3 regions of the Lysinibacillus sp. FSL M8-0355 genome follow, and region 1 is predicted to be linked to each of the others. Evidence: riboswitches for the same ligand, from Rfam matches in the RefSeq annotation. Region 1 holds a riboswitch; each other region holds the start of a gene.
The links. Region 1 has a riboswitch for cobalamin ahead of MKY46_RS11975 (hypothetical protein). Riboswitches for the same ligand answer to the same signal wherever they lie in the genome.
Positions count from the first base shown of each region.

Region 2: another riboswitch for cobalamin. It lies ahead of cobT (nicotinate-nucleotide--dimethylbenzimidazole phosphoribosyltransferase); the one in region 1 lies ahead of MKY46_RS11975 (hypothetical protein).
Region 3: another riboswitch for cobalamin. It lies ahead of MKY46_RS20730 (FecCD family ABC transporter permease); the one in region 1 lies ahead of MKY46_RS11975 (hypothetical protein).

Region 1 is NZ_JBBPAI010000001.1:2,438,331-2,449,481, forward strand. Features, by position in the region: gene MKY46_RS11960 (acyl-CoA dehydrogenase family protein) at 1-980, shown strand, start outside; gene MKY46_RS11965 (enoyl-CoA hydratase-related protein) at 997-1,782, shown strand; gene MKY46_RS11970 (enoyl-CoA hydratase/isomerase family protein) at 1,797-2,861, shown strand; cobalamin riboswitch at 2,997-3,184, shown strand; gene MKY46_RS11975 (hypothetical protein) at 3,385-3,585, shown strand; gene MKY46_RS11980 (hypothetical protein) at 3,661-4,281, shown strand; cobalamin riboswitch at 4,565-4,742, shown strand; gene MKY46_RS11985 (glutaredoxin family protein) at 4,857-5,081, shown strand; gene nrdI (class Ib ribonucleoside-diphosphate reductase assembly flavoprotein NrdI) at 5,078-5,437, shown strand; gene nrdE (class 1b ribonucleoside-diphosphate reductase subunit alpha) at 5,434-7,527, shown strand; gene nrdF (class 1b ribonucleoside-diphosphate reductase subunit beta) at 7,515-8,483, shown strand; gene dut (dUTP diphosphatase) at 8,495-8,932, shown strand; gene MKY46_RS12010 (M1 family metallopeptidase) at 9,313-10,770, shown strand; gene MKY46_RS12015 (copper amine oxidase N-terminal domain-containing protein) at 10,973-11,151, shown strand, end outside.
Region 2 is NZ_JBBPAI010000001.1:1,255,971-1,267,121, forward strand. Features, by position in the region: gene miaA (tRNA (adenosine(37)-N6)-dimethylallyltransferase MiaA) at 1-64, shown strand, start outside; gene hfq (RNA chaperone Hfq) at 162-392, shown strand; gene MKY46_RS05925 (rhodanese-like domain-containing protein) at 489-791, shown strand; gene MKY46_RS05930 (hypothetical protein) at 1,337-1,732, opposite strand; gene MKY46_RS05935 (DMT family transporter) at 2,021-2,875, shown strand; cobalamin riboswitch at 2,948-3,123, shown strand; gene cobT (nicotinate-nucleotide--dimethylbenzimidazole phosphoribosyltransferase) at 3,218-4,273, shown strand; gene MKY46_RS05945 (trimeric intracellular cation channel family protein) at 4,348-4,953, opposite strand; gene MKY46_RS05950 (methionine gamma-lyase family protein) at 5,303-6,556, shown strand; gene MKY46_RS05955 (MerR family transcriptional regulator) at 6,711-7,085, shown strand; gene glnA (type I glutamate--ammonia ligase) at 7,141-8,475, shown strand; gene MKY46_RS05965 (CotD family spore coat protein) at 8,585-8,893, opposite strand; gene MKY46_RS05970 (ABC transporter substrate-binding protein) at 9,360-10,367, shown strand; gene MKY46_RS05975 (FecCD family ABC transporter permease) at 10,501-11,151, shown strand, end outside.
Region 3 is NZ_JBBPAI010000001.1:4,231,873-4,243,023, reverse strand. Features, by position in the region: gene MKY46_RS20745 (HAMP domain-containing sensor histidine kinase) at 1-76, shown strand, start outside; gene MKY46_RS20740 (response regulator transcription factor) at 54-755, shown strand; gene MKY46_RS20735 (YdhK family protein) at 796-1,365, opposite strand; cobalamin riboswitch at 1,668-1,855, shown strand; gene MKY46_RS20730 (FecCD family ABC transporter permease) at 2,001-3,047, shown strand; gene MKY46_RS20725 (ABC transporter ATP-binding protein) at 3,053-3,844, shown strand; gene MKY46_RS20720 (DMT family transporter) at 4,129-4,443, opposite strand; gene MKY46_RS20715 (DMT family transporter) at 4,443-4,796, opposite strand; gene MKY46_RS20710 (TetR family transcriptional regulator) at 4,868-5,446, opposite strand; gene MKY46_RS20705 (hypothetical protein) at 5,655-5,825, shown strand; gene MKY46_RS20700 (endonuclease Q family protein) at 5,926-7,092, shown strand; gene MKY46_RS20695 (S-layer homology domain-containing protein) at 7,193-8,815, shown strand; gene MKY46_RS20690 (ion channel) at 8,920-9,288, shown strand; gene MKY46_RS20685 (DUF2653 family protein) at 9,334-9,621, opposite strand; gene MKY46_RS20680 (hypothetical protein) at 9,609-10,079, opposite strand; gene MKY46_RS20675 (YdcF family protein) at 10,264-11,151, shown strand, end outside.

The DNA.
Region 1 (11,151 bases):
AAAATGTTCTTGGCGAGGTTGGAAAAGGCCATAAAGTAGCGATGAATATATTGAACATGGCACGCTTAAAGCTAGCTTTCTCCAACATCGGCACTTCCAAACAGGCACTTCAGTTAGCTGTAACGTATGGTAGGGAACGGAAGCAATTTCACCAGCCAATCGTTCATTTTACCATGATACAGGAAAAACTTGCGGATATGGCAACCTCCATCTATGGGGCGGAAAGTGCTGCATACAGGACAGCAGGAGAAATAGATGATGCGATGGAAGTTACGGATAAAGAGTCAATGGTTCAAAAAATAGCTGATTTCGCTCTGGAATGCGCACTCAATAAAGTCAATTGCTCAGAAGTGCTTGGGAAAATTGTAGATGAAGCTGTACAAATCCATGGTGGCTATGGCTATATGCAAGACTACGAGGTTGAACGCTTATATCGTGACGCTAGAATTAGCCGTATTTTTGAAGGAACAAATGAAATCAACCGTTTAACAATGGCGAAGCTACTATATAAGAAGTATTCACAAGCAACATCTACCGAAAATGCTCCAGTAGCATATCAACCAGCAGAAAAGAATCAGCAATACATCCGTCTTGCCAAGTACTTAATGCAAATAGCCATCGCTGTCATTGCTGACGCACAGATTCAATTGGAGCAAGAGCAGGAATATATGCGTCTGCTAGCTGATATAGCAAAAGATATTTATGTTATGGAAGCTTCTTTACTGCGGACGGAAAAGAACGCATGTGACAATATGAAGCATTTGATGACAGATATTCTTTGTCAGGAAGGCTATCGTAAAATAGAAAAAAGGACAATCGACATTATTTGTGCTGCTGAAACAAATGAACAAAAGCGAAAAACAAGGTTAGATCATATTCAGCGCTTAAACATCCCACTCCATCAGAATCTCTTTATGAAAAAGCGAGAGATTGCAAGAGGGATCATCAACAATCCAAAATCGATCAGTTCATTATCATAAACAGGAGGGAAAAATCATGGTTGATACATTTGCCAATGTTAGTAAAGAAGATTCCATCACGCTTATTCATTTAAATCATCCACCAGCAAATACGTTGTCATCAGCTTCTATTGAACATCTTCGTGTCATTTTTAAAGAATTAGCTGAGGATGAAGAGACGAGAGCCATCATTGTGACCGGCTCTGGACGATTTTTTGCTGCGGGAGCAGATATAAAGGAATTTGTTGCTGCCTTTGGGCAACAGGATAGAGCATTACAAATGGCTGAAGCAGGCCAAGCGCTATGTGATGAAATTGAAGCCATGAAAAAGCCTGTTATTGCTGCTATTAATGGGCCAGCCCTTGGAGGAGGACTAGAGCTAGCGTTAGGCTGTCATTTCAGGATTGCTTCAAGTAATGCCATTGTTGGTTTACCAGAATTAAAGCTTGGCTTACTGCCGACATTCGGAGGCACTCAACGACTGAGCAGAATAACAACGCAAGCAAAGGCTCTACAATTAATTTTAACAAGCAAGCAATTAAGTGCTGATGAAGCACTACAACTAGGTATTATTCAAGTGGTGACGGAGCCAGATGAGCTTCTGCCAACTGCCAAAGCCCTTGCTCAGTCTTTTGTTGAGGGCAAAAGTATGACAAGTGTATCCCGTACAATTGAATGTATAATTCAAGGTGGGAAGGATCATCTCCAAAAAGGGCTGGAATTAGAACGAACACGCTTTGCTGAGTTATTTTTAACAGCGGATGCTAGAGAAGGCGTTCAAGCATTTATTGACAAAAGACAGCCCAACTTTAAACATTTGTAAGGGAGGAAACTACTATGACAAATGAAGTAATATTTTCCGTCAGTGAGGGTGGCGCAGCAAGCATTACGCTGAATCGTCCTCAAGCTTTAAACTCACTTTCTATAGAAATGCTAAAGCCCATTGGTGAGAAACTAAAGGAATGGCAGGCGAATGATCAAATACACTTGATAATTCTAAGAGGTGCTGGCGAAAAGGGCTTTTGTGCTGGGGGTGATATTAAAACACTCTATAAAGCTCGCTCCAGTCAGGAAGCTTTCCAAAATGCCGAAATCTTTTTTGAGGAAGAATATCACATAGATAGGGCAATCTATCACTACCCAAAGCCTATCATTGCTTGCCTTGATGGCATTGTCATGGGAGGTGGGGTTGGTTTAACGTATGGGGCTAGCCACCGAATTGTGACAGAGCGAACAAAATGGGCTATGCCAGAAATGAATATTGGCTTCTTTCCTGATGTTGGAGCTGCCTATTTTCTAAATAAAGCGCCTGGCTATGTAGGATATTACTTAGCTTTAACTGCTTCGATCATCCAAGCTGCAGATGTTCTCTTTGCTAATGGTGCAGATAGCTATATGACGAGCGATCATTTACACGCATTCCTCACACGCATTGAACAAACGAACTGGCATACAGTGGAAACTAGCACAGCTCTAAAGCAATTAATAGAGGACTATTCAAGTACACCAACAGCAAACAGTGAGCTTGCCAGCCTTCAAAATGAAATCGATCAACATTTCTCAAAACATACAGTGGAGAAGATAGTCGAATCCTTAGACAATGACCCAAGCAAATTTGCACAAGAAACAAAGCAGTTGCTTCTATCTAAATCTCCATCATCCTTAAAAATTACATTAAAGCAGCTGATAGATGCTCAACATAAAACGGTAGAAGAATGCTTTGCGACTGATTTAATCTTGGCAAAAAACTTTTTAAATCATGAGGATTTCTATGAAGGGGTTAGGTCTGTCGTCATTGATAAGGATCGAAATCCTCAGTATATCTATCAAACATTCGCTGATTTTACAGATGATATACTTGAAAAATTCTTTCAAGACAGTAGTGAAACCGTAAAGAAGTAAGAACAATGACATCTTCGCTCAATAAATGCTGAAACCATCTACTTGTTAAGAGGTAGGTGGTTTCTTAAGTGTTGTTCTGTAGATTTTCATAGGGTTTTGTCAGAGAACGTAGAATGATATGTTATACTATAAAAAACGGAATAAAAGGATAAAGGTACAAATTCAATAGAATTTGTTTAAAAGGGAAGAACGGTGAAAAGCCGTCGCTGTCCCGCAACTGTAATTGGGAGCACATTTTAAAAACCACTGTTATGTATGTAATGGGAAGGGAAAAATGTGTGATGATCATAAGCCAGGAGACCTGCCTTTATCTAGTACAGCCAAAACCTACGCGGATAGGGGGTGTTGAGTGTGACGAATTACCTTCATCATACTCATAGTGCGACAACCAAAAAAAGAGTCTCTATTCAATATAGACGACTTATTTTATATTGGTTGAAGAACTATGAAGTATGTCAGTCATAGCTAGCATCTTCCCATTAGGGCAAGATGTTTTTTTTATGAATAAATAGGGGTGAACAAGATGACATCACATTCAATTTCATTTTATATAAATCAGTTAAAGCAGCAAATTATGAACAACCTTTCTGGTGAGCATATTAGGCCATTACAGCTTTATATTAGGAAGTTAATAGAAGAAAACCCAAATGATTATACATCTATTAATGATGCCTATTTAACGATCAAGCATGAATTAGTCGAGACATGTCATGATAGTAGATAAAAAATCTGAAGTGAAGTGAATAATTAAATGGAATGCAAAATGAACAAATCTGAAGACATAATGGACAACATAGATATGAATCAAAAAGTTTTATATAGAAAATTGGATCATTTTGAAATGGAAAGAGGCTTGGTATTAGAAAGTTTAGACATTTTTCTAAGATGGAATCAACAAACACAATACCTTTCTGAAGACAAGCTTCAAAAGCTTTGGATGAAACTGGTAAGGAAGTATAAATTCTCTCTCGATGAATGGGAAAGAACTGCTGGTCATACAAATATCCATGCTTATCTAGTGAAGGAGCAAGGACATGGGTTACAAAAGTTGATGCGCTTTTACAAAGATCGCCACGGCATAAAATGGTTGGAAAATGCATTTCATTATGGAATGTCATTACTCATTGAAGTTGGAAAAATGCCTGGATTAGAAATGTTTTTCCTAACAAATTTAATATGTTACAGATGGGAAAAGGATTATTTAGAGGATGCAGATGTTCAACAGTTTTTTTGTCATTCAATAAATGGTAAAGTGAAGGAGGTCTATGAAAGTTTCAGGGCTTTCGATCAAGAACAGAATCTGTTAACCGCAACTACTCTCTATAAACTTTTATCAAAATATAATCCTCATTTTCAAGTGAATTCGGCAGCAACGCCTGAATTTTATAAGGAATTGTCCTTATTTGTCGAAATCGAGTAATCCATACGTTCGACATGTCAAACAGTCTATTATTCTTTAGAATATAGGCTGTTTCTATGTGAAATACGCTATTATATTTAATGCTCATAGATCCGTAGTAACAGAAAATCTCGTACATAGTTTAGATACACAATGAATTAAGATATAAATAATAGATGGAGAAATTCCTTCGAAAGTTATGATTAAAAATAATGAATAATCAAAAAATAAAGAAGTTTAGAATCTAGATTTACTTTTTATATGAAGGATGGTACACTTAAAACTATTGAACAACAACTATATATTGTGTTCGTTTTATATAGGTGCTACTATATGTAGTTTAAAAGGGAAGTTCGGCACAATTCCGACGCTGTCCCCGCAACTGTGAAGCTGACAATGATTACAACCACTGTGCATTCGCATGGGAAGGGAATCAGAGGATGAAGCAAAGCCAGGAGACCTGCCTCTATAAAACAATTAATCATTTCTTCGGGGATTAAGAAATGGGAACGTCAGTATTTTTGGTATGGTAACGTTTCCATTTAGCTATCTCTCTAGAGGAGATAGCTTTTTATTATATGAAAAGAGGGATTTCTATGAAACTTTATACGAAAACAATCTGTCCAAAATGCCTTTGGGTAAAATCTGAATTACAACGTGCAGGACTTGAGGCAGAAATCGTCAACATTGATCACGATGAACAAGCTAAACAAACAATAATCGATGCAGGTTTTTTAAGTGTGCCTGTTTTAGAAATGAATAATACATTTATAGGAGATGTTAAGGACATAGTTTCTCATATTGAGATGATTGTTCTATGATCGTTTACGCAAGTCGTACAGGAAATGTCCGGAATATTGTTTCCAAATTAAGGGCAGAGTCTGTTGAGCTCTCTGAGGAATTACAATTGAATAAGCCTTATCTTTTAATTACTTATACTGATGGCTTAGGCGATATCCCTGCAAAAGTGGAACGTTTTTTAGAAAAAAACAGAGATTTTTGTAAAGGTGTAGTTGCCAGTGGGAATAGTAACTTTGGGCACAACGCATTTGGGGCTGCTGGCGAGAAAATCGCTGCTACCTATCATGTACCCTTAGTAAGAAAATTAGATTTACGAGGCAATCAAACAGATTATGAAGCCATACAAACGTTTTATGAAACGAGGGTAATAAGATGAAAACCTATTTAAAGCTAAATAATGACGTACTGAATCGTTATAGTTCAACTGGGCTACTTGAATTAGAAAAGGATCGTGAAGCTACACGCCGCTACTTTTTAGAGTATGTCAACGTGCGTTTACGTTACTTTATTGATATTGAAGAAAAAATCCGTTATTTAGTTGATGAGGGCTACTACGAGAAAGCATTTATCGACATGTATGAAATGGAATTTATTAAGAAGCTGTACAAAAAAGCATATGATTATAATTTCCGCTTCCCATCCTTTATGAGTGCAAGTAAATTTTACGATAGCTATGCTATGAAAAGCCGTGATGGAGAAGAGATTTTAGAAAAATATGAGGACCGTATTGTCATTATCGCCTTGTATTTAGCACAAGGGAATACGGTGCTAGCAGAACGTTCTGTCGAGGCAATGATGGAAGCTTATCAGCCTGCTACACCAACAGCATTAAATAGTGGTAAAAAAGCACGTGGTGAATTAGTGAGCTGCTTTAAATTATCGATGGATGATTCCATGAATAGTATTGCTGAAAATATTGGTTATTGCTTAGAGCTATCAAGACTTGGCGGTGGGGTTGGAGTTAACTTAACTGATTTACGCCCTTTAGGTGACCCTATTAAAGAGATTCTAAATCGTGCCAGTGGTGTCATCCCAGTTGCTAAACTGTTAGAAAATTCTTTCAGTTATTCCAATCAACTAGGGCAGCGAAATGGCTCTGGTGTTGTCTATTTAAATATTTTCCATGCAGACATTGAAAATTTTATTTCATCTAAAAAACCGAATGCCGATGATAAAATTCGCCTCGCAACATTATCAACAGGAATAATTATACCAAGTATTTTCTTCGAACTTATGAAACGTGATAAAGATATTGTCTTGTTCAGCCCATATGATATTTTCAAAGAATATGGCAAACGCATGTCTGAGATTTCCATTTCAGATATGTACTATGAGCTACTTGATAACCCTAAAATTCGTAAAATTAAACGTTTGAATGCACGTAGGCTGTATACAGAAGTGAAAAAAGCACAATTTGAATCGGGCTATCCGTTTGAAATTTTTGATGATAATGTCAATGAAGTGCATCCTTTAAAAAACATCGGTCGCGTAAAAATGTCCAATCTATGTACCGAAATCCTGCAAGTTCAAGAAACAAGCATTATTACAGATCAAGATCAACCGAATGACTATGGATTAGATGTATCCTGTAACTTAGGATCGATTGATATTCATGCAGCAAGTAAGGTCAATGATTTCGAAGCCTTAATCGATACGGCTATGCACCTATTAACAAATGTGTCGCAAATGACGCACATTAAAAATGTACCGTCTGTTGCAAAAGCCAATCAATTAATGCATTCAGTAGGGCTTGGTTGTATGAACCTCCACGGCCATCTTGTGACGGAGGGCATTTTATATGGCTCTAAAGAGTCGATTGCTTTCATGGATCGTTTTATGGAAGCGATGAACTTTTATTCACTCAAATCATCGATGGAAATGGCTAAAGAAAAAGCTGCAACTTTTTATCGATTTGAGGACAGTGATTATGCATCAGGTAGCTACTTTGACCAATATGTCAATAAAATCGACGAAGAACTATCACCTGTTGTGTTAAAAGCACTTGGCAATATTCCAATCATTACGAAAAACATGTGGGAAACGCTTAAGCAAGATGTGATGCAATATGGTCTATTCCATTCCTATCGTTTGGCTATTGCACCAACTGGCAGTATTTCCTACATACGTAGCTGTACGGCTTCTATTGCGCCATGTACTGAGCGTGTAGAGGTTCGTGACTATGCAGATAGTAGAACGATTTATCCAATGCCTCATTTAACAAATGATAACAGTCATTTATATGTAGAGGCATATGATGTTAATCCGTATGATTTAATTGATTTGTACGCTGCTTCTCAAAAACACGTTGACCAAGGTATTTCCATGACGCTTTATGTGACAGATAATTGGACAACTGAACAATTAGCTAAAGTATACATTTATGCATGGGTAAAGGGCATTAAGTCCGTTTACTATGTTCGTCAACGATTACAAAGCTTAGAGGAGTGTGTAGCATGTCAAATATAATTTATGAGGCGGTCAATTGGAATAAGGCAACGAGTGAACTTGCCCAAATATTTTGGGACCAGCAATGGAAGCAAATTTGGTTTCCTGAGGAAATTGCGGTCAGTAAAGATATCAAACAGTGGAAAAGCTTTGAGCATCAAGACACGTATAAAAAAGTGTTCGCGGGATTAACGTTACTGGATACAGTTCAGACCAATATAGGGATGAATCGTGTGGCCGCTTATACAGACGATTTACAAGAGAAGGCTGTCCTAACCGTTTTTGATGCATTTGAGGCAATCCACGCCAAATCCTATTCTTATATTTTTACAACGCTTTGTACAAACGAAGAAATAGATGAGTTATTTGAATGGGTCAAAAAAAATGAGTTTCTACAATATAAGGCCAATAAAATTGCGGATATTTATAATAGTATCGAAGAAAACGATCCAGAAAGCTTATGGAAAGCGATGTTCTCCTCCGTTATGCTCGAATCTTTCCTTTTCTATTCTGGCTTTTTCTACCCGCTGTACTTAGGAGGACAAGGCTTCCTACGAAACAGTGCTGAGATTATTTCACTTATTTTACGCGACGAATCCATCCATGGTGTCGCAGTTGGATTTTTTGCTCAAAATCTATTCAAGCAATTTTCAAAAGAAAAACAAGAAGAGCTCAATTTATGGGGCTATGAGCTATTATTAGATTTATATCAAAATGAAATGAAATATACGGATGATATTTATGCGGAAACAGGATTATCACCTGAAGTGAGAGCCTATGTACGATATAATGCTAATAAAGCCTTAATGAATGTTGGTTTTGAAGCAATGTTTCCAGAAGAAGAAGTCAATCCGATTGTGATGAACGGTATTCGTAATGAAGGCTCCACATATGATTTCTTTTCACAAAAGGGAGCTACCTATGCTAAAGCAAAAGTAGCGCCAATTACAGATGACACATTTAATTTTAATCGTTAGGATGGAGAACAATGAACGTAGAAGTAAAAATCAAAAGAGTACACGCGGATGCAATACTACCAATGCAAGCCAATCCTGGTGATGCGGGCATGGATCTCTACTCCATTGAAGCAGTAGAAATACCAGCAGGCGTAGCCAAACTTATTAAAACAGGTATACAGATTGAATTACCTAAAGGAACGGAAGCCCAAATTCGACCAAGAAGTGGACTAGCATTAAAGCATAGTGTAACCGTACTGAATAGCCCAGGCACAATTGATGAAGGCTACAGAGGGGAAATCGGCGTTATTTTAATCAACCACGGCCAAGAACCGTTTATCGTCGAAAAATCTATGCGTATCGCCCAAATGGTCATTCAATTTGTCCCATCCATTCAATTAGTAGAAGTAGATGAATTATCACAAACGATCCGAGGAACATCTGGATTTGGAGCAAGTGGTACTAAATAGAATTGATTAGTTTAAAAAGATGACAAAGAAATCCTGTGTGTATATACATGCAGGATTTTTTTGTTGTCAGTAAGGATAGTCTGTTTAAAGCTTAGCAGAACTACACATGAAAGCAATGGACATTAAAAAAGATGACGTCGGTTACTTACCAAAGTCATCCCATTACGGCATAATCAACAACTACATCTAAAAATATAAACAGCTTTTAATTTTCATCTGTCTACCTAATAGGCAGCATATCACCACGAATATGTGCTCTTCTTTCTTTGTTCATCTTAGTAATTAACTAGATTCCAGATGAAAGATCGAAAGTATATGGTTTAAATTGGGATAATAATATAAAATTTATATATATACCATTTTTATTGTAGCTAATAGTGTTGGGATTGGGGGCGGAAGTTATAAAGAAGAAATTATGGAGTACAGGTTTATTACTAGTATGTATTTTTCTCGTTGCTTGTGAGTTCAATCAACAGGAAGGGAAAGAAGCGTCTACTATTGCTCAAAAGGTGAATACAGAAGAATTTATACCAAAGGCGATAAGCCCTGGTAATTTTAGTGAATACGATATGGCACTTAAGATGGATAATGACGGGAAATTTCAGCTAGAATCAACCGTTGTCGTTAAAAACCTCTCTACCGATGATTGGGAACAATTGATATTTTATTTTATACCTAATATGTTTACAAAAGCTGTCTCACCCGAACTGGAGCATCCATCTACCATTGCGTTCCATAACATTACCATTGATGGAAAAACGGCAGCTTACACCCTTGAAAAAGATACACTCAACATTCAGCTTCAAGAAAAATTGAAACCTCATCAAGAAATGAAAGTTTATTTTTCCTATGAGTTCACTCTGCCTGAAGAGGGCTTAAGATTTACGAAGAGTAATGGTAATTATCATTTAGCTCAATTTTATCCGATGCTTGCCACATATAGAAACCATCAATGGAACAAAGAAGATTATCGTTTTAGAGGAGAGACGTATCATACTACATTCAGCAATTTCAAATTAACCTATGACATTCCTCAGAAGTACACGTTGGTGTCTTCATTTGATCAAGAGGCATTTCCAAGCCCAAACAAAGGGTTACTTGAAGTTGAGAACGTGAAGGAAATATTTGTTGCTCTAGTAAAAGATCCAATACTAGTGGAAAAAGACGAAGACATCGCCATTAGAGTATTTGGATTTGAGGAAAATAAAAAGGAACTATATCAAGAAATAGCAGACGAGGCTTCAGCTGTCATAAATTATTTTGAAGAAATAATGGGGCCGTATCCTCTCAAACAACTAGATATTATCATAGATGGAATGGGCATGGAGTACCCAGGAATTGTAACAGCCCATACGATTTACAACAGTGGTCCTAGTAGTTCTGAGCAGATTAAAAGTACAGTGGTTCATGAAATTGCTCATCAATGGTTTTACGGGGTCATTACCAATGATCCTTTTCATCATGCCTGGTTAGATGAAGGCTTCACGGTATTTGCTACAAATCTATTCAACTTTAAAAAATTGAATCTGAGCAAACCCTATACGATTTACAGCATTGATCCAGACCTAGTGCTTCCAGTCAATTTACCACTTGATCAATACCAATCTGATATGAGTGCATATGTCTATGGAAAATCGCCTGCAATGCTCTTGAATTTATTTGATGATAATGAAGAAATCAAAGACATTGAACAATTTTTAAAAAGTTATTATCAATTTTATAACTATAAAGAAATCGATTCCACAGAATTCGCGCGATTCACAAAATACTATTTTGATTTAAAGGACGATTCTATATTTGAGGGATGGTTAGATCTAGATAACATTAAAAATGAATGATTTAGCAATAGGTTCTCCACGAAAGAAAAGGGATATTGTGCAAGCAGTATCTCTTTTTTTATGTTCAAAATATATCAGCTTCACGATCAGGATTTAACCACCTTTTAGAGAAAAAAACATAAATTGAAAATTAAGTATTCTCTTAACGCTAATAATAAACTATACTTACAATTAATTATAATTATAGAACAGGAGAATTGTCATGCTAAAACGGTTATTTTTTGTAAGTTTTGTATTTTATCTATGCTCTTTGATTTATGTAGAGGATAATAGCTATGTCCATGCAATTAACAAAGATGTAGTATTTTTTGATAGTGGTACTGCTATAAATGGTAGGACGATGTTACCGATGAGAAATATATTTGAATCATTAGATGCAAC
Region 2 (11,151 bases), 1.2 Mb from region 1:
ACAACTTACCTATTTTCGCAATAAAATGGATGTCCATTTTATTACGACGGATGAACAATTATAATAATTAAGAAAAATTTCTAAAAATTACTAATTGATAAATTGGTAGAACATGCTACTATAGGAGTGAAGAGGTAGAAAGTTAGTGGGGAGGCTATTTGATGAAATCAATCAACTTGCAAGATACGTTCTTGAACCAACTACGTAAAAACAGTGTTTTTGTAACTGTATTTCTGTTAAATGGATTTCAGTTAAAAGGGACTGTGAAATCATATGACAATTTTACAGTTTTATTAATGGATGCTGAAAATAAGCAGCACCTAATCTACAAGCACGCCATTTCTACATTCGTTCCAGCAAAACAAATAGAGTTTTTAGAGACAGAAGGATAAAAAATTGTTAAACAGCTTGTGTTCACCACACTGGCTGTTTTTTTTGTTACAAGCTATAATGTAAGTGGAATTTGAAATTTTGGAGGAAAAAAGTTCATGAAATCAATGGAAACAACACAATTACTAGAACGATTAGATGCAAATGAGGACCTATATATTATTGATGTACGTGAAGAGGATGAAGTAGCACACGGCATGATTCCTGGTGCCAAGCACATTGCCCTTGGGACAATCCCGGAACGTTTAGAGGAATTAGACGTAGAAAAGCCATATATTGTTGTTTGTAAGGCTGGTGCTCGTTCTGCTAATGCATGTGCTTATTTAGAAGCGCAAGGATTTGATGTAACAAATCTTGAAGGCGGCATGCTAGCTTACGATGGGGAATTAGAATTTAAATAAATGCCAAAATGAAAAATAAAACCATCCATAGCATTTTTGTGAAGGGTGAAAATGGATTTCCGTTGCAGGCTACTTGCTTTCCTGTGGGCGAGCGCCGAGCCGCTTCCTCTGCTACCGCTCCGTTTAGAGGCTCGCCTGTCTCACTATCCCACGGGAGTCAAGTAGCCTTCCATTCCAATGCATAAAAATGGTACCTTTTTAGCAAAGGTATTCACTACTCTTTATGGAGGGGTGTTGTTACTTACCACTTCTTCACATTGAAAATAAAGGGCTATCCTTTCTCTCATCAGACAAATAATGGGCTATTTTGTTCACTACGGTTCGTATGAAAGAGAAGGAAAAGCCACTTTTACATATGGTTGATTGGAGTGGAGCCAGTGTCACTCCTAGGGGATTTAGTGTCACAGAGGGGACCTTGGAGCGAACGCAGTGAGTGAAGCGGCTCATCATCGGACGCCCCCTGAAAGGACGCTGGTGGAACGGAAATCAACCTCTCGCTTTTCAAAGTGGCTGTTTCTATCATTGATATCACCTTTTTTATATACTTATTTTCGGAGTGTGTTCATGATGAGGCTGAAATTTTTTTCAAAGTTAATATACGGATTCACATTTTTTTGCCCACGAACCTTTAAAGCATAACTGGAAAAATTTAAACCAGCACCATATATTTGTAAAGCACCATTCGCAAGATCCCCCTTTTGAAGAAGTTCAAGACCATCTTTTAAGAAATTTTCACTCTCATCGAAGTGACATTCCGTCATGTATTTATCCCCGCTATAATATAACTTCAAATTTTCGATGATTATATTCGCTGTTTCGTTACTTATACTAGCATCGACATTCATTAATAACTGATTGATTGGTTTCACTAACTGAGCGTAGTGACTATCATAATTTTCACAAGTCTCCGCAATGGCATTTCTCAATTCTCTTGCATTCATCCTAACTCCTCCTCAAAGAAAATTTATGACTTACCTTATATTGTACATACTCATAATAGTATGAAGGGATTAGTGACCCCTTTCTTTATAAAACTTACTCTTTAATTTTCAGAAATATGTTACAATTATGTAGATGAAGGAGGGATTTTGTATGTTTTGTTCAATAGCACCCCCAACAATGTCTTTACAGTAGAATCTACTGTTTAGGCATACAATAACAGTTTGCTCATTTTCAATAGATTCTACTGTATAGGTTAATACTTTATACGTAGAAAGTAGGTATTTGTAATGAGCGGAAAATTAGCATTTGTATTATCCATGATTATTTTTGGAGCAGTTGGTGTTTTTGCCAAGTATATTCCGTTATCTTCAAGTGAAATCGCTTTTTGGATGAGTTTAATAGGTGCTTGTTTTTTAGTAGTGATTTTTATTTATAAAAAGAAAAGTTTTTCGAAATTAGAGATTATAAAAAATAAGTGGAAATTAATACTTTCTAGTATCGCCTTGTGTGGGAACTGGATTTTTTTATTTCAGGCTTATAAAGCAACAACGATTGCCAATGCTGCATTGAGTTATTATTTTGCACCAGTACTCGTTATCTGTTTATCTCCAATTATTTTAAAAGAGAAGCTAGTTGGCAGAAAAATAATGTATGTCTGTGTGGCCCTTATCGGACTATATTTGATTGTCCAAAGTCAAGGCACTGGGGATAGTGAGCATTTTATAGGCATTGTCTACGGTCTTATCGCGGCATGCTTTTACACAGCGCTAACATTGACAAATAAATTTATATGTGGCTTAAAGGAACCAGAAAATACAATGATTCAACTTTCTTTAGCAGCATTTTTCCTTAGCTTCTATCTACTTGGAACTACAGGATTTCAGGTCATGAAAATCAGTTTTGAATCAGTCCTATTCTTAATTACATTAGGCCTTGTCCATGCAGGGGTTGGATTTTTATTGTTCTTTTTAGGCATGTCACAGTTAAAAGGACAAAGTATAGCCATTCTTAGCTATATTGATCCACTGACATCATTAGTAATTTCCACGATGATTATAGGAGAAAAAATGGCGCTTCTACAAATAATAGGAGCGGTCCTATTATTAGGCTCAACATTGCTAAGCGAAATAGAAAAAGAATAGGTAACCGAAGAAATGGTACAAGGCGAGTATTCTAATATTGACAGAAAAAATACGCTGTCGTAGATTATAAATAGTTTAATAAAAGCATTAGGTGCCCAATAGGGAGAATAGGGAATAAAGTGAAAAACTTTAGCGGACCCGCCACTGTATAAGGGAGTGTCATCGTAAATGCCACTAGCGAATCGCTGGGAAGGCACGATGATATGTTGAACTTGAGCCAGGAGACCTGCCTACTTGCTTCGGAAGTATATAGATGATGGAAAAGTCTGTAGTTTATTTGTCATGACAATAAACTACAGACTTTTTATTTTGTCTTCATGTAGAACGAGAGGAGAAACAATAATGCAATTATTACAAGACACGATTCAAAATATCCAAGAGGCTGATATGAATAGTATGGACCAAGCTAGAAAGCGAATTGATGCGCTTTGTAAGCCCCCAGGTAGCTTGGGTAAACTAGAATCACTTGCCGTACAGCTTTCAGGCATAACAGGACAATTATATCCAATGGTCGATAAAAAAGTGATGATTGTCTGTGCAGCAGATCATGGCGTTTGTGAGGAAGGCATAACAACGAATCCACAAAATGTTACGGTCTTTCAAACATTAAATTTTCCTAAAGGAGGTACAGGCGTTTGTGCGATTGCGGGCATTACCAATGCAAAGGTAGTAACAGTAGATGTTGGGGTAAAAGAAGATATTCCGCTTGATGCAGGTGTCATCATTCATAAAATTAAGCATGGCACAGATAACATGGCACAGGGCCCTGCTATGTCAAGAGAAGAGGCTATTCAATCCATTGAAGTGGGGATTCATGTGGCAACAGATGAAATCACAAAAGGAGCCAACCTACTTGGAACAGGTGAAATGGGCATTGGTAATACAACGCCGAGCACTGCCATATTAGCTGCTTTGACTGGCTATGACCCTATTGAAATAACAGGGTTTGGCGCAGGAGTTGGTCAAGGAGGGATTGCTCATAAAGCAGCAGTAATTGAAAAAGCAATTACTCTCAACAAACCCAATCCTAACGATATCATTGATGTTCTAGCTAAAGTTGGAGGGCTAGAGATAGGGGCTATGGCTGGTATCATGCTGGCTGCCGCAAGTCACCGAAAACCTGTTATTATTGATGGTTTTATTTCGACTATTGCTGCGCTTATTGCTTATCAAATTGAACCGAAAGTAAAAGACTTTATCATACCTTCCCATGCTTCAGAGGAACCAGGGGCTAAAATTGCCGCATCATTACTTGGTGTAGAGCCAATGCTGCATATGAACATGCGATTAGGCGAAGGCTCTGGTGCTGCTCTAGCCTTTCCTCTTTTAGATGCTGCTTGTTCTATGATGAAAAATATGGTGACATTAGAAGAAGCCATGAATCTTTTGGCTAAATAGTTACTGAATAACAAATAAGCGCAAATAGTTAATGAACTCTTTGCGCTTATTCATTTTTTTATCAATTACAGTATCTATGCCCGATTCAACCTTCGCAAAGGCAAACGCCACTTCATCATATAGGAAAGAATGCGTAATGCTGTAATCACTGCAAATAATACATAAAGGAAAATGTCTCCAGTCAAAACTTCAAATCCGATAACAAGCCCTGCGAGAGCAGCCCAAACACCATAGACTTCATCACGGAGAACTAGTGGCTTCCGTCTAGCTAATAAATCTCGCACAATACCACCACCTGAACCTGTTAAAACAGCAGCTACAACGACTGCGCTAATTGGCATATCTAGCTTCACGGCATAGAGTGCACCTTGAATAGCGAACGCGGATAAGCCAATGGCATCTGTGAAGTTGCCCCAACGATGCCAATGCTGAATCAGATGATGCGGGAAAATAAAAAATATCGTAATCGCAGCTAGTGCAATTTGAAACATCATATCCTGTCCCCATAAGGTTGTGACAGGCAGCCCGATGAGTAAATTTCGAATAGCTCCTCCACCAAAAGCAGTGACAATACCGAGTATATATACACCGAATAAATCGTATTCTTCTTCCATGGCAATGATTGCCCCAGAAATAGCAAAGGCAATTGTTCCAATAATACTAAAAACCTCCCAAGCCATCCCTTTCACCCCTTCTATCAATAAATGAACTTCTTTTTTAAAAGTTAAAAGACTTTTTTTGACGTAACAGAATCTATGAATTTAATAGCCAAAATCAGTCATTACATACGCTTCTTGAAGTAAGTCCGCACATTAGCTTAGCGTAAAATTCGCTTAGAAACAATAGGCAAGTTTTGCAGGGGTTCATACAAATTGATAAGATGTTATTGAAATAAAGAAAAACATTCGTCAAAAGCGTTGATATACCAGTAGTTATTTAGGGAATTCTAGAATGAGTGAAGTCAATTTAGAGAGTCGATAGATCTTACTGATTGAAATGCGGGACAATTGTGAAATGGAGAAGAAAAGAATGACGTTTACATCTAATTTATCAGCACAAACGCTATCCTTAGCGTCAAAAATAGAGGAGCAAGTTCGACCCTATCATGCAAAGGTAGAAGAAATGGCGTTTTATAATCAACAGAAGGTGCTAGCAGCATTTCGCAAGCATCAAGTAAGTGACTATCATTTACATCCATCCAATGGCTATGGCTATGACGATGAGGGACGCGATAATTTAGAGCGTGTTTATGCGGAAGTTTTTGGGGCGGAGGCTGCCATTGTACGACCACAAATTATTTCAGGAACACATGCAATCACGCTTAGTCTATTCGGTGTCCTTCGTCCTGGTGATGAGCTGCTTTATATTTCTGGTCAGCCATATGACACATTGCAATCCATTGTCGATGGTGGTAACAAAGATACCGGTTCACTGAAAGATTATAAAATAGGCTATCGACATGTGGATTTAGTGGAAAATAAAGCAATTGATTGGGTAGGTGTAGAAGCAGCCATTACTACGCAAACAAAAATGATTGCCATTCAACGTTCGAAAGGCTATGCGACACGTCCATCCTTTACGATTGCAGAAATTGCTGATATGTGCGCAAAGGTGCGCAAATTAGCCCCACATGCCGTTATTTTTGTAGATAACTGCTATGGTGAGTTCGTAGAGGCGAAGGAACCTACAGAGGTTGGTGCTGATTTAATGGCAGGCTCACTCATTAAAAACCCTGGTGGAGGATTGGCGAAAATTGGTGGCTATATTGCTGGCCGTGCAGATTTAGTAGAGAAATGTGCGTATCGTATGACATCTCCAGGTATTGGGGCAGAGGCAGGGGCAACATTAAATACATTAGGAGATTTTTATCAAGGATTTTTCCTAGCCCCACATGTCGTATCACAAGCCTTAAAAGGTGCGATCTTTACAGCAGCTATGCTGGAGGAAATCGGAATGAGCACTTCTCCAAGCTATGATGCAAATCGTACGGATTTAATCCAATCCGTTTCCTTCCAAACTGCACAGCAGATGATTGCCTTCTGTCGTGAAATACAAGCCAATTCTCCAATAAATGCCCATTATGCTCCAGAACCAGCTTATATGCCTGGTTATGAAGATGATGTCATTATGGCTGCGGGAACATTTATTCAAGGCTCCAGCATTGAGCTGACAGCAGATGGTCCAATCCGTCCACCATATACAGCCTTTATCCAGGGTGGACTAACATATGAACATGTTAAATTTGCTATTTGTAGTGCTGTTCAAGCCATTCAAAAAAAGTAATATGAAAATAAATAAACCTTAAATTTGAATAGTTTTTTACAATTTTCTATCGGATTGAAAAAAATAACGCCTTACATGTTAGGAAACCTCACATGGTTGGTTGACAGTGAAAAAATTTCGTTATATGATAAGCGGGTATTGGAGGAGGACTTAAATGAGTCGTGAAATTAGACGAACTATGCCGTTATTATCAATGAGTATTGTGATGCAATTAACTGAACTCTCGGCACGACAAATTCGTTATTATGAAGAACACCATTTAATTGAGCCGCACCGAACAGAAGGCAATCGTCGAATGTTTTCATTAAATGACGTCGACACATTGCTTGAAATTAAAGACTACTTAGAGCAGGGTATGAATATGGCGAAGATTAAAAAATTATTTGCTAAAAAGAAAGATCCTGTTGCTACAGATGAACAAGATTTAAGTGATTCAGAATTACGCCAAATCATGCGCGAAGAAATGCGTCAAGCTCAGCGCATGCAAAAATCATCCATCCGACGAGGGGATTTATCTCGATTCTATTAATAAATAGGGTAGGGTAAACATAAAAGCTAGACAAATTATAGGAGTGTGGAAAACTGTGGGTAAATACACAAAAGAGGACATTAAACGTCTCATCGAAGAAAAAAACGTAAGCTTTATTCGTTTACAATTTACAGATATTCTTGGCACAATCAAAAATGTTGAGATTCCTGTAAGTCAATTAGACAAAGCATTAGAAAACAAAATGATGTTTGATGGCTCATCTATTGAAGGTTTCGTTCGAATCGAAGAATCTGATATGTATTTATATCCTGATCTTGATACTTTCGTAGTATTCCCTTGGACTTCTGAAAAAGGGAAAGTGGCACGTCTCATTTGTGACGTATACACTGCGAAAGGCGAACCATTTGCTGGTGACCCACGTAACAACCTAAAACGTATTCTTAAAAAAATGGAAGATATGGGCTTCTCAAGCTTCAATTTAGGGCCTGAGCCAGAATTCTTCTTATTCAAATTAGATGCAAAAGGCGAACCAACGTTAGAAGTAAATGACCATGGTGGTTACTTCGACTTAGCTCCAACAGATCTTGGTGAAAACTGCCGCCGTGATATCGTATTAGAGCTAGAAGAAATGGGCTTTGAAATTGAAGCATCTCACCATGAAGTAGCTCCAGGACAACACGAAATTGACTTTAAATATGCCGATGCTGTTACAGCTTGTGATAACATTCAAACTTTCAAATTAGTTGTTAAAACAATTGCACGTAAACATGGCTTGCACGCTACATTTATGCCAAAACCATTATTTGGTGAAGCAGGCTCTGGTATGCACTTTAACGTGTCACTATTTAAAGGTAAAGAAAATGCATTCTATGATGAAGCTACAGAATTAGGTCTTTCTGAAACAGCTATGCAATTCATGGCGGGTGTTCTTGCACATGTACAAGGTTTCACAGCTGTAACAAATCCAACAGTAAACTCTTATAAACGTCTAGTACCTGGTTATGAAGCACCATGTTATGTAGCATGGTCTGCGCAAAACCGTTCACCACTAATTCGTATCCCATCAGCACGTGGACTTTCAACTCGTGTAGAAGTACGTTCTGTGGACCCTTCAGCAAACCCATATTTAGCAATGGCTGTTATTTTAGAGGCAGGTCTTGAAGGTATTCGTCAAAACTTAACGCCACCAGCAGCTATTAATCGCAATATCTATGTGATGTCGGAAGAAGAGCGTCAAGCTAATGGTATTGAAAACTTACCAGCAGCACTTGATGATGCTTTAACATTACTTGCTAAAGATAAAGTAGCGCAAGCAGCTTTAGGTGAGCATATTTACGCAAACTTTAAAGAAGCAAAAGAAATCGAGTTCGATATGTACCGTACAACCGTTCATCAATGGGAACGCGATCAATATTTAAAAATGTACTAAGAATTAATAAAAATATAAAAAAACGAGTGCCTCTTCACTTGGAAGGTACTCGTTTTTTTGTCTATAGTTCCAGAGCATGATAGGGCAGCATGGCACCCCATCGTTATTGTTAACGGCCCATATGTTTACGATGGTGTGGCATATGACAAGGGTTAGGTGGCATACCGCACATTGTATGTGTTTCACAGCATTCATTAACAACAGACTCTGTGCATGGGAAATAGTATTGATGATCAATCATATGTTTATTTACTGTTGTGACATGTGCTGGTTGTACATGTGGAACAACCGTATGGATATAATTTGTGCGAACATATTGCTCTGGTGGTAAAAATTGTGGTGGATCAAATTGCGTTGGCATTGTTTGTGGCGGACAGCAGTGTGGACCTTTTGCCGGATGGCGTCTTCGTTGAAACATGTTATTACCTCCTGTTTTGATAAGTTGTAGTTCATTATTAAGATATGAGATATACGTCGATAGGGTCTATTTATTTGCCTATTATTGAATAGGTAAATCTAACAAGTCGCTGAAATGGTAGAAAATCTATAGCTGGTTAGATACATATTGGGTGAAAGAAGCAGCTACTGAAAGCCTCTCCCAACATCAAAATGACATTGCTTAGAGCTATTGTTTTAAATAAATGCCATGAATTTTAGTCAATTATCTATTACACCTCAGCATCATTGCGACGAAATTTTCATAATAAATACAAAAATCCTACACCTTCTAAACTATATGGGAGGGAGCTGTAGGCTAATCAAGATAAAAAATTATTAAAAAAGTATGTTTTTTGAAAAAAAGATATTGTCAATAAAACGGTCGTACAGTATACTCTTTAATTGATAATGAATATCATTATTGATTATATTTTAGGAGGAAATGTATGTCGAAATTATCACTACGCAATAAAAATGTTTCTATTCTTTTTGCGCTATTCTTAACATTCTCACTTTTATTGGTGGGATGTGGAGATAAAGCATCGAACGGTAGTAGTTCACAAGAAAATGACAAAGCAGAAGAAAGTAACACAGAAGAATCTTCTAGCCGTGAGATTACACATGCTATGGGCACTACCACAATTGAAGGTACACCTACAAAAATCGTTACGCTATACCAAGGGGCTACAGATGTAGCAGTAGCGATGGGCATTAAGCCAGTGGGGGCAGTAGAATCTTGGGCTGAAGCACCTTTTTATAATTATTTGAAAAAAGATTTAGATGGCGTTGCGATTGTTGGACAAGAAACGCAACCTAATCTTGAAGAAATTGCAAAACTTAAACCAGATTTAATCATTGCATCGAAAGTGCGTCATGAGGAAATTTATGATCAGTTATCACAAATTGCACCGACTGTTGCTCATGAAACGGTTTTTGATTTCAAGGGAACAGCTGAAATGATGGGTCAAGCAATGGATCAGGAAGAAAAGGTGAAAGAGTTACTAGGAGATTGGGATACGCGAGTTGCTGATTTCCAAACAAAAATTCAAGAGAAGCTTGGCGATAAATGGCCATTCCATGTTTCAGTTGTTAACTTCAGAGCAGACCATGCACGTATTTATGTAACAGGATATGCAGGTTCTATATTGTCAGAGCTTGGCTTCCAAGGTCCTAAAAATTTAACAGATGACTCATTGGAAATCGTGAAGCTAACGGATAAAGAAAGTATTACACAAATGAATGCCGATGTTATTTATATGTTTATGGAAAATGATGACGCAGTCAAGAAAAATTATGAAGAGTGGACAAAACATCCGCTATGGAAAGAGCTTGATGCTGTGAAGGCAAATCAAGTTTATCAAGTAGATGAAATTAATTGGAATCTAGCTGGTGGACTTATTAGTGCTAATTTAATGCTAGACGATATTTATGACAAGTTTGAATTAGAAAAATAGTAAAAGAGACTAGGGCTGTTGAAAGTGTTATAGAATACTTGAATGACAGCCCTCTCATTATAGGGATTGGACATATTAGAAACCTACAATCCCTTTCATAAGATAAATTGTGGATCAAGAAAGTTGGCGTAAAATGAGAATTATTCTTTCCAGTACCTCGATGAAACAAGTAGGCTTATTCATCAGTTGTTTGATCCTTTTGCTGGCATTTTTAATCAGCATAGCTATTGGTCAAACGTCCATACCCTTCTCGTCAATCTATGATGCCATTTTTCATTTTGATGCTGCTAATAAGGAGCATGTTATTATTCGGACATCGAGATTTACAAGAGCTGTGATCGCTACAGTAGTTGGCGCAAGTCTTGCCATCGCGGGAGCATTAATGCGGGCATTAACAAGAAATCCTTTAGCAGCTCCTGATATTTTAGGGATTAATGCAGGGGCGATATTTTTTATTGTTAGTGCCATTACTCTTTTTTCCATCAATTCTTTAATGAGCTATATGTGGATTGCCTTTTTAGGTGCAGGTGCTGCGGGAGCTATGGTATTTTTCCTAGGGTCATTAGGAAGAGATGGTTTAACACCGATTAAAATAGTATTAGCTGGTGCAGCGATTACAGCTCTATTTGTCTCGTTTACGCAAGGGCTTTTAGTGATTGATGAACAAGGCTTACAAAGTGTTCTTTTTTGGTTAGCGGGATCTGTATCAGGTCGTAGCATTGACATGCTTATACCAGTTTTACCGTTTATTTTAGTGGTCACAGTTGTGGCAATAGGTATGGGT
Region 3 (11,151 bases), 1.8 Mb from region 1:
TGAAATAAATAAAGGAACTACTTTTGAATTATCTTTTAAAGGGGTAGAAACAGATGAAAACCATTTTATGCATTGATGATGAGCCAAGAATGTTAGATTTATTAACCCTTTATTTAGAGCCGAATTTTTATTGTAGAGCTATGTCTTCCGTTCAAGAGGCTTTCGATTTTTTAGAAGATGGGCATGCAGATTTAATTCTTTTGGATGTTATGATGCCAGAGATGGATGGGTGGCAGGCGTGCCAAGAAATTAGGAAGTTTTGGGATGTACCCATCATTATGCTTACTGCAAAAGGAGAGCATGCGGATATTGTAAAAGGCTTAAACCTCGGTGCTGATGACTACATATTAAAACCCTTCGATGAGGAAGAGTTATTAGCACGTATATATGCGGTATTAAGAAGATCGAAAATAGAGGAAAAGGTTATTAGCTTTGAGGGTCTTCGCTTAGATAAGGAATCCTTTGAATTATATTTTCAACATGAGGCAATTCCCCTAACACCAAAGGAATTTTCCATGCTTGTTTTATTTTTAGATCATCAAAATAAAGTATTTTCTAGAGAACATCTAATCACCACAGTCTGGGGATATAATGTGACAATTGAAGATCGTACCATTGATTCTCATGTGCGTAATTTACGAGAAAAATTAAGAAAAAGTGGGTTCCCTGCGGATGATTACTTGCAAACAGTATGGGGTATCGGCTATAAATGGCATAAGTCAATTGATAGAAAACCGTTACAACACAAAAGCTAGAAAACAACCTCTGCCAGAAATGCTGGAGAGGTTGTTCATATTATTTTGAGGTTAATTCTTCTTCTGTCACCCATTTATGATTTTTAACAGCTTCACCATTTGTGGTCGAAGTGTAATCAACCATATAAACAGTCGTTTGGATAGCCTCCTCAATACGGACAGTCGCATTTTCCATACCTTCCATATGCGCTGCGTCCGTTTTTACTTCTGTGCCAGGGGCTAGTGGTGCTTCTTCTGGATCAATCAATTCTTCATGAATCACCCACTTATGATTTTCTACACGCTTTCCACCGGAAGTTGGCTCATAGGAAATAACATAGGCAGTTGTGTTATAGGCACCTATTATTGTTGCTTCGGCACCTCTCATACCGTCCATATGTCCATCCGTAATAATCACGTTACTTCCAACAGAAAACTTCGGATTATCCGCGTTCTTTAATGTGGATGGTACTTCACCTGAGCTTGAGTGGCTCATCGTAGAATGATCCATTTCTTCAGCAGTGTTATTGGAAGGAGATGCAGGCTTCGTTTGCTCCTCCGCACAAGCTGTTAAACTAATGAAGGCCGTTACTGCTAGAAGTCCAGTAGACCATTTTCTTTTAAATATCATGTAATATCCTCCTCACTATTTTCCCTTACTGTAGCAAACAAATGTGCAGAAATGATGGATGTCAATTGCTTTTTGACATGAATGAAGAGAGCGAAATGTTATTGATGTATGTGATAGGAAAAGTGGCTAAGATGTGGTGGAGTATCCTCCCATGCCAAAACTATTAAGTAATAGATAGCCAATTTATAACGAGCAAATAGCAAAACTGCGAAGATACAGCTTATATATTGTTCTTCCTTAGAAATAAAATTCCATGTAGACTAACAATCTATAAAAATGTATGATAGAATCGTCACAATTTTATAAATTCAAATACTATTGGTGTGCCATTTTATAATGTCACTTAAAAGGGAAGTCGGTGTAAGTCCGACGCTGTCCCGCAACTGTAACGAGGAGTCCTATAATATTATTTGCCACTGTGGAAGAATGGGAAGGCAATTATAGGGTGTTGAATCGAAGCCAGGAGACCTGCCAGTTAGTAATACCTGTAATGCCCACGAGGATGCAAGCAATTACGGACAATAGCTGGATTTTTTCTGACTTTGTTTATTCTAGGGTATTTCTATGCGTCGTTGCGTATGGAATACCTTTTTTTATTGCTTCATTCATCACTATTCAGTAGGAGTTTGAAACAGATGAATAAAAAATTTATGTTATTTTCCTTCGTACTTTTTATGGTATTAATTGTTTCAATGACCTTTGCTGTAATGGTTGGCTCAGTTTCAGTTACACCATTATATGTATGGAAAGTTATTCTTTCTAAAATCCCCTTTATACAAAATGCCATAGAGCAGGATTGGAGTCGCTCACAGGAGATCATCATCTGGCAAATAAGAGCACCTCGTGTTTTGCTAGCTGCTATTGTTGGAGCGGGGTTAGCCATTGCGGGGGCAGCGATTCAGGCGCTTGTACGAAATTCCATTGCTGACCCATATATTCTAGGAATTTCTTCAGGGGCAGCCGTCGGAGCTACTTCTGTAATTATTTTAGGAGCCTTTTCATTTTTAGGTATTTACGCGCTTTCAATATCAGCCTTTTTAGGATCATTACTTGCCATTGCACTGGTGTTTTTCTTATCACGTGTTGGGGGACGGGTTTCTATTTTTCGTCTGTTATTGGCAGGTATGGCTGTTTCCTTTATTTTAACGGCCATTTCTAATTTTATTTTAATGATGTCAAAGCAAGAGGGGGCTTTAAAAGCTGTTATGTTTTGGATGCTAGGTAGTCTAGCAGGAGCTAAATGGAATAATATTATCATTCCAGCTTCCATATTTTTTGTCGTATTTGTGCTTCTCTGGCTACACTATCGAAATTTAAATTTACTTTTACTTGGGGAAGAAGCGGCAGTGACGTTAGGCGTTAATCTTCAGCAATTTCGGATTCAGCTTATATTACTTGTCTCCCTGTTAACAGGTGTACTGGTGGCAGTCAGTGGCTCTATTGGTTTTGTAGGTCTAATTATCCCTCATATAGTACGTTTAATTGTGGGATCTAACTATAAATATGTGATACCGATTAGTGCTTTAATAGGGGGGATTTTCTTAGTGTGGGCTGATGCCTTTGCTCGAATTATCATTGCTCCTCAGGAAATGCCAATTGGTATTATTACAGCCTTTTGTGGAGGTCCATTTTTCATTTGGCTACTCCGTCGCAATAATTATTCTTTCGGTGAAGGAGATTAACTTATATGACATTAGAAGCAAAGCAAGTATCATTCTCCATTAACGATCAACGTATACTACATGAAGTAAGTATTCAAATAAAGAAAAAGCAGTTTGTTGGGTTAATTGGCCCTAATGGTAGTGGCAAATCAACATTGCTAAAAAATATGTATCGTCTTCTAAAACCTGAAAGCGGGACGGTATTATTAAATGAGCATGATATTTTAAAGCAATCTAGTAAAGCAATTGCAAAGAATTTAGCTGTTGTTAGTCAAGATACACCTGTTTTATTTGATTTCACTGTACATGATTTAGTTTGCATGGGGAGAACGCCACATAAAAAACTGTTAGAGCTAGATCAAGAGCAAGATTTTCAAATTGTTAAAGATGCTTTGAAGCAAACAGGTATAGCTCATTTAGAAAAACGAAGCTTTAGCTCCCTTTCAGGTGGAGAGAAAAAACGTGTAATGGTTGCACGAGCACTAGCACAGCAAGCACAAGTGCTTATATTAGATGAGCCAACGAATCATTTAGATATCCAACATCAACTTCAGCTTATGGACTTAATTCAAACCTTACATTTAACAGTAGTTGCGGCTTTACATGACTTGAATATTGCGGCAATGTACTGTGATCAAATTTACGTTTTGCAGCAAGGTCGAATTGTGTGTCATGGGGCACCCGAGGAAGTGCTAACACCAGCATTGTTACAAGAAGTATTTGGTGTTTTTGCTGATATTCAAACACATTCCTTGACTGGTAAACCATACCTCACGTATGTTCCTGATCAATTCGCAAAGAAGGTCAGTCAAGTTTAAAAAAGTAAGGACAATTATTTTACATAATATATTCATTATGAAAGTAGCATTTACGAAAATACATGGCATTGGAAACAGTCATACCAGGAAGAGTTTTTATATTTCTTAGTTAGAAAAATAGTCAATGTTTATACAGGAGACGGATTTTTCATTAGCTAGAGTAAGGACCGCAGTGTATCTGTTTTTAATTATAAAAATGTAACAGGTTCAAAGATATACTCAATGGTTTAAATGACAAAGGACATTCCTCGATATTAGAAGGATGTCCTTTGATTGTAGTTTAATTAAGATACGGCCTTTAATCCTGCTACACCGATGATAATAGCGATGATACTGATAATTCGTGGTAGATTTTTGGATTCACCAAAGAAAATGATATTGACAAGCACTGCACCGACAGTACCAATACCTACCCAGACAACATAGGCAATGCTTAGCTGTAAATAATTGAAGGAAGCATATAAAAGGGCAAATGATAATCCAAAGCCACCGACATATAATAATAAATTTCGTATCGTTTTATTTTGACTATAAAAGCGTAATCCAATAACACCTATAATTTCGGCTATTGCTGCTAATAAAATATATACCCAACCCATTATGCATTCACTCCTTTCTTTTCATCGTGATCTGTTGGTGCGTTATCTGCTAATTTTAATCCAATAACGCCCGATATTAAAATAAACATGAAAATACCTTTAATCGCATTAAACTCTCCATCGAAAATAAAAATGTCCATTAACGTAGTGCCAATTGCACCTGCACCAGCGAAAATAGCGTATACGGTACCAGTAGGTAGGTTTTCACAAGCTTTTGATAAGAAGTGAAAATCGATAGCAATTATAGACACAATAATAATCCAATGCCACCAGGAACTTGCTACATTAAAACCAAATATCCAAAATAATTCAAATAAACTTGTTAGACCGACATATAACCATTCTTTTTGCATAATTAAAATCCTTTCATCAATAGAATAAATGACTGACGTTCAGTCATTTTATAGGTAAAAGAGAACGTCACTTACGCGTGACGTAGGCCAAGTGCATGATATAAAAAGTCTAGAAGTTCAAGCTTAAGCAGTGTCATCGTTTCATCCTTGCTGTCATCAAACAAATAAACTTGTTCTGCGGCAGATTCAATTAGACCAATAATAAGCTTTGCTGACCGTGATGGATTAATTGAATCTCGAATGATGCCTTGTTGTTGAGCCGTTAATAAGAAATTACTCATCCAATCATAGTATGGTGCATAAATGCTTTCCCATTCTTTTAAATGCTCTGTTTGTGCAATTCCAGCATAAATGAGTGCAACGATATCACCATATTCCTTTGTGATCGAGAAAATGATTTCAACAACCTCTTCAAGTTGCTGATCAAAAGGCTTATGATCTGAAACACCTTCATCTACGGTAGTAATAATTCTTTCTACCATATTTTTTGCAATAGCTGGCATGACAGAAAGGCGTGATGGGAAGTAGAGATAAAATGTTCCTTGAGCAATCCCAGCAGCTTTGACGATATCTGAAACCTTCGTCTTTTCAATTCCTTTTTCGCGAAAAACTTCAATTGCAGCTTGAATAATTTTTTCTTCCTTTGACATGCAATCCCTCACTTTTGCCTTACTTGTTTAGTATGTTACAGGATGAGAAAAACAATGTCAATAAAAAAATGACTGAATATCAGTCATTTTCATTCAACAAACGTTTGGAAATTAGCTAAATCACAAAGCAGTACGCAATTGTGATGAGGTGAAATGACGTATACTTTTTTTATTTCAGGGAACTTTATGAGTGAAAGGATTGATGATAATGGAAGACATTAAATTTGCTCAATTAGATCCACAGCAACTTGCGAAAATTAACGAGCTTGAAAAAAAGATTGGTGTGACATTAGTTGCCTATGATTCATCGTCAGGGTCATCACATAGTTCAGGTGCTTATGAGACAAATAATAGCACTACCACCAATCATCCATCATAATAAAGTGAGAAATACCTTGCTGTGATGTAAGGTATTTTTATCTTGAGTCCGCTTGAACAAAAAAATTTACGTACTTGAAATACTAAAGGGAGCGATTGAAATGCAAACATTTTATGCAGATTTACATATTCATATTGGGCGTACTTCTAGTGGGCGAGCAGTGAAAATTACTGGCAGTAAAACATTAACATTAGCAAAAATTTTAGAGACTGCTAGTGCTAGAAAGGGATTAGATATTATTGGGATTATTGATTGTCATTCACCCGAAGTAATCGAAGAAATGATGGAGATGATTGAACAAGGTGAACTACAGGAATTAAAAGAGGGCGGCCTACGCTTTCAGGAAACAACGTTGATTCCAGGGTCGGAAATCGAAATTTACGATCAATATTGTCATGGACCTATTCATGTGCTTGCTTACTTTCCAACACTGATGCTAATGAAGCAGTTCTCTGATTGGATGTCCCAACATATGAAAAATATCCACTTGAGTTCACAGCGAATTTATTGTGACGGTCTCATATTACAGCAAAAGGTGCATGAATTGGGAGGTCTGTTTATTCCTGCCCATGTTTTTACACCATTTAAAAGTTTGTTTGGTAGAGGGGTTGAGCGTAGCTTAACAGAAGTCTTTGATCCGCAGCTTATCGATGCCATTGAATTAGGGTTAAGCTCTGATACCAATATGGTAAGTCGTATCAAAGAATTACAAGCATATACGTTCGTTAGTAATTCTGATGCCCATTCGCTTGGAAAACTGGCACGTGAGTATCAAAAGTTACAATTAGCAGAAGCAAATTTTGCAGAATTAAAAATGGCTCTACATGAACAACAAGGTCGAGCAGTAACAGCGAATTATGGTTTAAATCCTTTGCTTGGCAAGTATCATCAAACGGTCTGTGCTAAATGTGGAGAACGACTAGGTAACGAAGCTACCATATGTACAAACTGTGGAAGTATGCAAATCGTAAAGGGTGTAGCTACACGTATTCAGGAACTATCAGAGGATTTTCTGAATGAACGAAATAGACCGCCTTATATTCATCAAGTACCACTTGATTTCATCCCTGGTATTGGCCCTAAAATGATGGAACGTCTAATAGAAGCATTTGGTACTGAAATGAATATTTTACATGTGGTAACGCTCAACCAGCTTGAACAAGTTGTGCCACATAAAATCGCCCATTTAATTGATTTAGCTAGAACGGGTCAATTAGCGATCGAGGTTGGTGGTGGTGGAATATATGGAAAAATACAGTCTGAGTAGAGAAAAGTTTAAAAAGATTGCTGTAATTTAACCTATTTTTAACTCGCCTCTAGTAAAATAGTGAAAACAATGACTATTTTACAAGTGGAGGAGAGAGTAAATGCGATTATCAAAGAAATTTCGTTATTTAGCAGCGAGTGTACTGGCTTTGCAATTAACCATCCCTGTAGTAGCTAATGCACAAGAACAAGACGACTACATAGCACCAAGCTGGGTTATTCAATCTGATTATGTGGCACTAGGCGACTCATTAGCACATGGAATGAATGAGGTAGGTGTTATTGGGTTAGGCTACACGGATTTTATTGCACAGGCCTTACAGCAGGGTGGCTTCCTTACTTCTTATAATAAGGGCTTTGCTATGTCAGGCTACACTACCAAAAATGTTTTAGCAGATTTACAAAATGATGTAGAAAAAACAGTCACAGGTTTTGGATACACAAAGGAACAAGTAAAGTTACGAGCTTCTATTAAAGAGGCAGAAATCATTACATTAACGGCTGGAGCAAATGATTTATTACCATTATTAAAAGAGTCCCAAACAACGGGAATTGATACGATGGCCCTTGTTAAAGCTACTAAAGAAGCTGTATCGAATATTGCTACAATCCTATCTGAAATCAAAAAGATAAATCCACAAGCAGAAATATATGTGATGGGCTATTATAATTCTTTCCCATACTATAGTGAGAATCTACAAAATCAATTTAAACTGTTATTGGCTACAGTGAATTCAACAATTAAAGCAACCGCTGAAAAGGCAGGCGCCATTTTTGTGCCGACATACGATGTTGTTGCAAAGGATGTTGCAAGCTATTTACCAAACCCTGATAACATTCATTTAAGTGAAGCTGGTTATTTAGCAGTCGCAAATGAAGCATTTTTACCAATCATTAAAACTAGCTCGTTATGGGATATAACGAAGGCTATTCAAGTAGATGTGAAAGATCGTACAACTGTAGAGGTTAAATGGCAGGACGCGACAGATAATGTAGGTGTGGCAAATTACAATGTCTATGTGAATGGAAAATTAATCTCAACATTGGATGCAGATACGACAACATTTACACTTGAAGATTTAACAGAAAATACAACCTACAATGTTTCCATCAAAGCAATCGATGCAGCTCGTAATGAAAGTATTCAAAATCCAACGATTACTTTCACTACAAAGGGAACAGTAAGCTTTACAGATACAGCACAGCACTGGGCGAAAGAATACATTCAAAAAGCTGCGGATGCTGGGCTAATGAATGGTTATACGGATGGGACATTTAGACCTGATAGTAGTGTAACGCGTGCGCAGGCCGCTGCTATTCTTGTGAGAAGTTTAGAGTTATCTACAGATGAGAAGGCACCATTTACTGACATTGCAAATTATGACGCAGTAACACAATCAGAAATTGCAGCAGCATATGTTCATGGGCTTATTAAAGGAACGGATGGGAAATTTAACCCTGGACAGTTTGTTACACGTGCTCAACTAGCATTAATGATAAGTCGTGCCTATGAACAGCAATTTAATCAACCATATAGTGCAAAGGGCGATGTGCCATTTACAGATGTAACCTCTTATAATGCAGAAACAAAACGTGCCATTACCATGTTGTATGAGTTGGGGATTGTGACAGGAAATGAAGGGGAATTCTCACCAGAAGCTGTCACAACAAGAGGTCAAGCCGCTAAAATATTTACAAACCTTAGTCAAATATTCATTAAATAATGCTGAAAAGGTAGGGGGACATCACCTCTACCTTTTGACGTTTTTAATAAAAACGAAGTATAGTCTAACTATGTTGTAGAACGTATTTAAAGAGGAGAATGGGGATGCTGTCATTTATATTATCTGCGAAAAGATTAGTAAAAGGGTTGTGGAAGTCATTTAAACGTCCTCAATTTATCTCATTATTTACTACATTGTTTTTAATCATTTTATCAGGAACACTGTTTTACAAGGGAACGGAAGGATGGTACTGGTTAGATGCTATGTATTTTGCTGTAGTGAGTTTGATACCAACAGGCGTAGAAACAGGGTTATATCCAACAACGACTTATTCTAAAGTATTTACAATGATTTATTTAATAGTTGGTACGGGAGTAATGTTTATTATGTTGCTAATGCTAGGGCGTTCTATCGTAGATTTTTCTCTGAATGAGGAAGAAAAAGAAGAGATGAAGAAACGTTTGAAAAAGTAAAAAGCAGTACGATGAATTTTTGAACAATTCATTGTACTGCTTTTTTTATGATAGTTTGGCAATAATGCCTTCCTCGTCGTCTAAAACAAGCTCAATCCCAGTTGAGAATGGGTCACTATGTAGAACATCTTTAATCCAAACACGTAATGCACCAATCATAGCTGCTGTATTAAGCACTTCGATTTGACCGTTTACTTCAACCTCTGCACCAAAGCCAGCGTCATCTTCGTAAGTCAATTCGACAAGAACTGCCTCGGGACGAATGTTTTTATAATAAGCTTGAGATAAACAAATAGCATTAATAATATCTTGTTCGTTGATTATTTGTGCCATTGTGCTTCCTCTTTGCGCTTCTTCTCTTTAAACATATTCATAATCTTAACCACAAGCATCACGATAACGGCAATTGCAGCTACATTAATGAGTAGACCTAAAATATTGCCAAGAATCCCCATGCCACTAAATAGACTGCCGAATAATAAACCAGCTAGACCACCAAGCATTAAGCCTTTCATTAGACCGCCAGAGAAAAAGCCACCTTTTTTAGTAGTATCTACTTTATTAGTAGAGGATGAGTTGTTTTTATTTGTTGTTGCATTATTTTGATCTTTAGAAGTATCCTTAGATTTTTGGATATTCGAGCTATTATTGTTGTTGTTGTTAGTGAAGCCTTTTTTACCTGATTTATAGGATTTAGCTTCTGCCGTTGGCGTATCCGAAATGAATAATGTTGCACCAACAGTCGAAAATATCAGTGTCGCTGCAAAAAGAGCGGCAAGAATTTTTTTCATTACTTACATTCCTCCAATATAATTTTGAATTTGGTCATAAACTAGTTCTTATATAGTAATATTACATGAACTATATTAAAAAATAAAACAAACGCCTTCAATAATTGAGCTATATTATCAAATTTGAACAAGTAGTGACAAATGCCATGATTGTGAAAATTCTGCAATAGAAAGGAGTGAAACGATGCTACTAACTTTAACACTTTTCACCACATTATTTCTCGTGTTGTACTTAACAGAAAAAAGGCGCTTTCTCAATGCGGTAGCACTAGGTTTAATAGGGATATATATGATAAGAGCGTTCATTATGCACTATCCATTATTGCTGCCAAATGATCAGGGGATTATTTCAGAAATGGGGATATTTATTATATTGGGAAGCTTTCCAAGCATTATGTTTATTTTATCAATCGCAATGTTTTTCAATAGTAAAGTATTATTAGAGAAGGAAGGGCGTAAAGTACGTAATTTAATGTTAGCCATTCTCGGACTAAGTTTTGTTATTATGATGATATGGTATGTTTTCGTCATTTTTATCCAAATAGAAAATATACTTTGGCATATTCTTTTCTTCTATGCGTTTTTGGTTTTTGGCTATACAATGTTTTTATACACAAGTGTCCTTGCCTATGCAATACTGTATCATTTTACACCCATACGCTATGAACCAAATTATATTATTGTATTGGGCTCAGGGTTAATTGGGGATAAAGTGCCCCCACTTTTAGCAAGTCGTTTAGATGAGGCAGTAAAGCAGTATAAAAAGTATGGGGAGAGAGCTTTTATTATTGTCTCTGGTGGTCAAGGCAATGACGAAAAGCTAACCGAGGCATATGCCATGAAACAATACTTAATAGATGTACATCATCTTCCCACTGACAAGATATTGCTCGAAGATCAATCGACCAATACAGAACAAAATATGGTCTTTTCCAAAAAAATAATGGACCATCATGCGCAGGGAGAAAAATATCGTTCGCTATTTGTGACCAATAATTTCCATGTATTTCGTGCAAGTATTTATGCTAAGAAAGCAAAGCTAGATGCAGAAGGAATTGGCTCAAAGACAGCC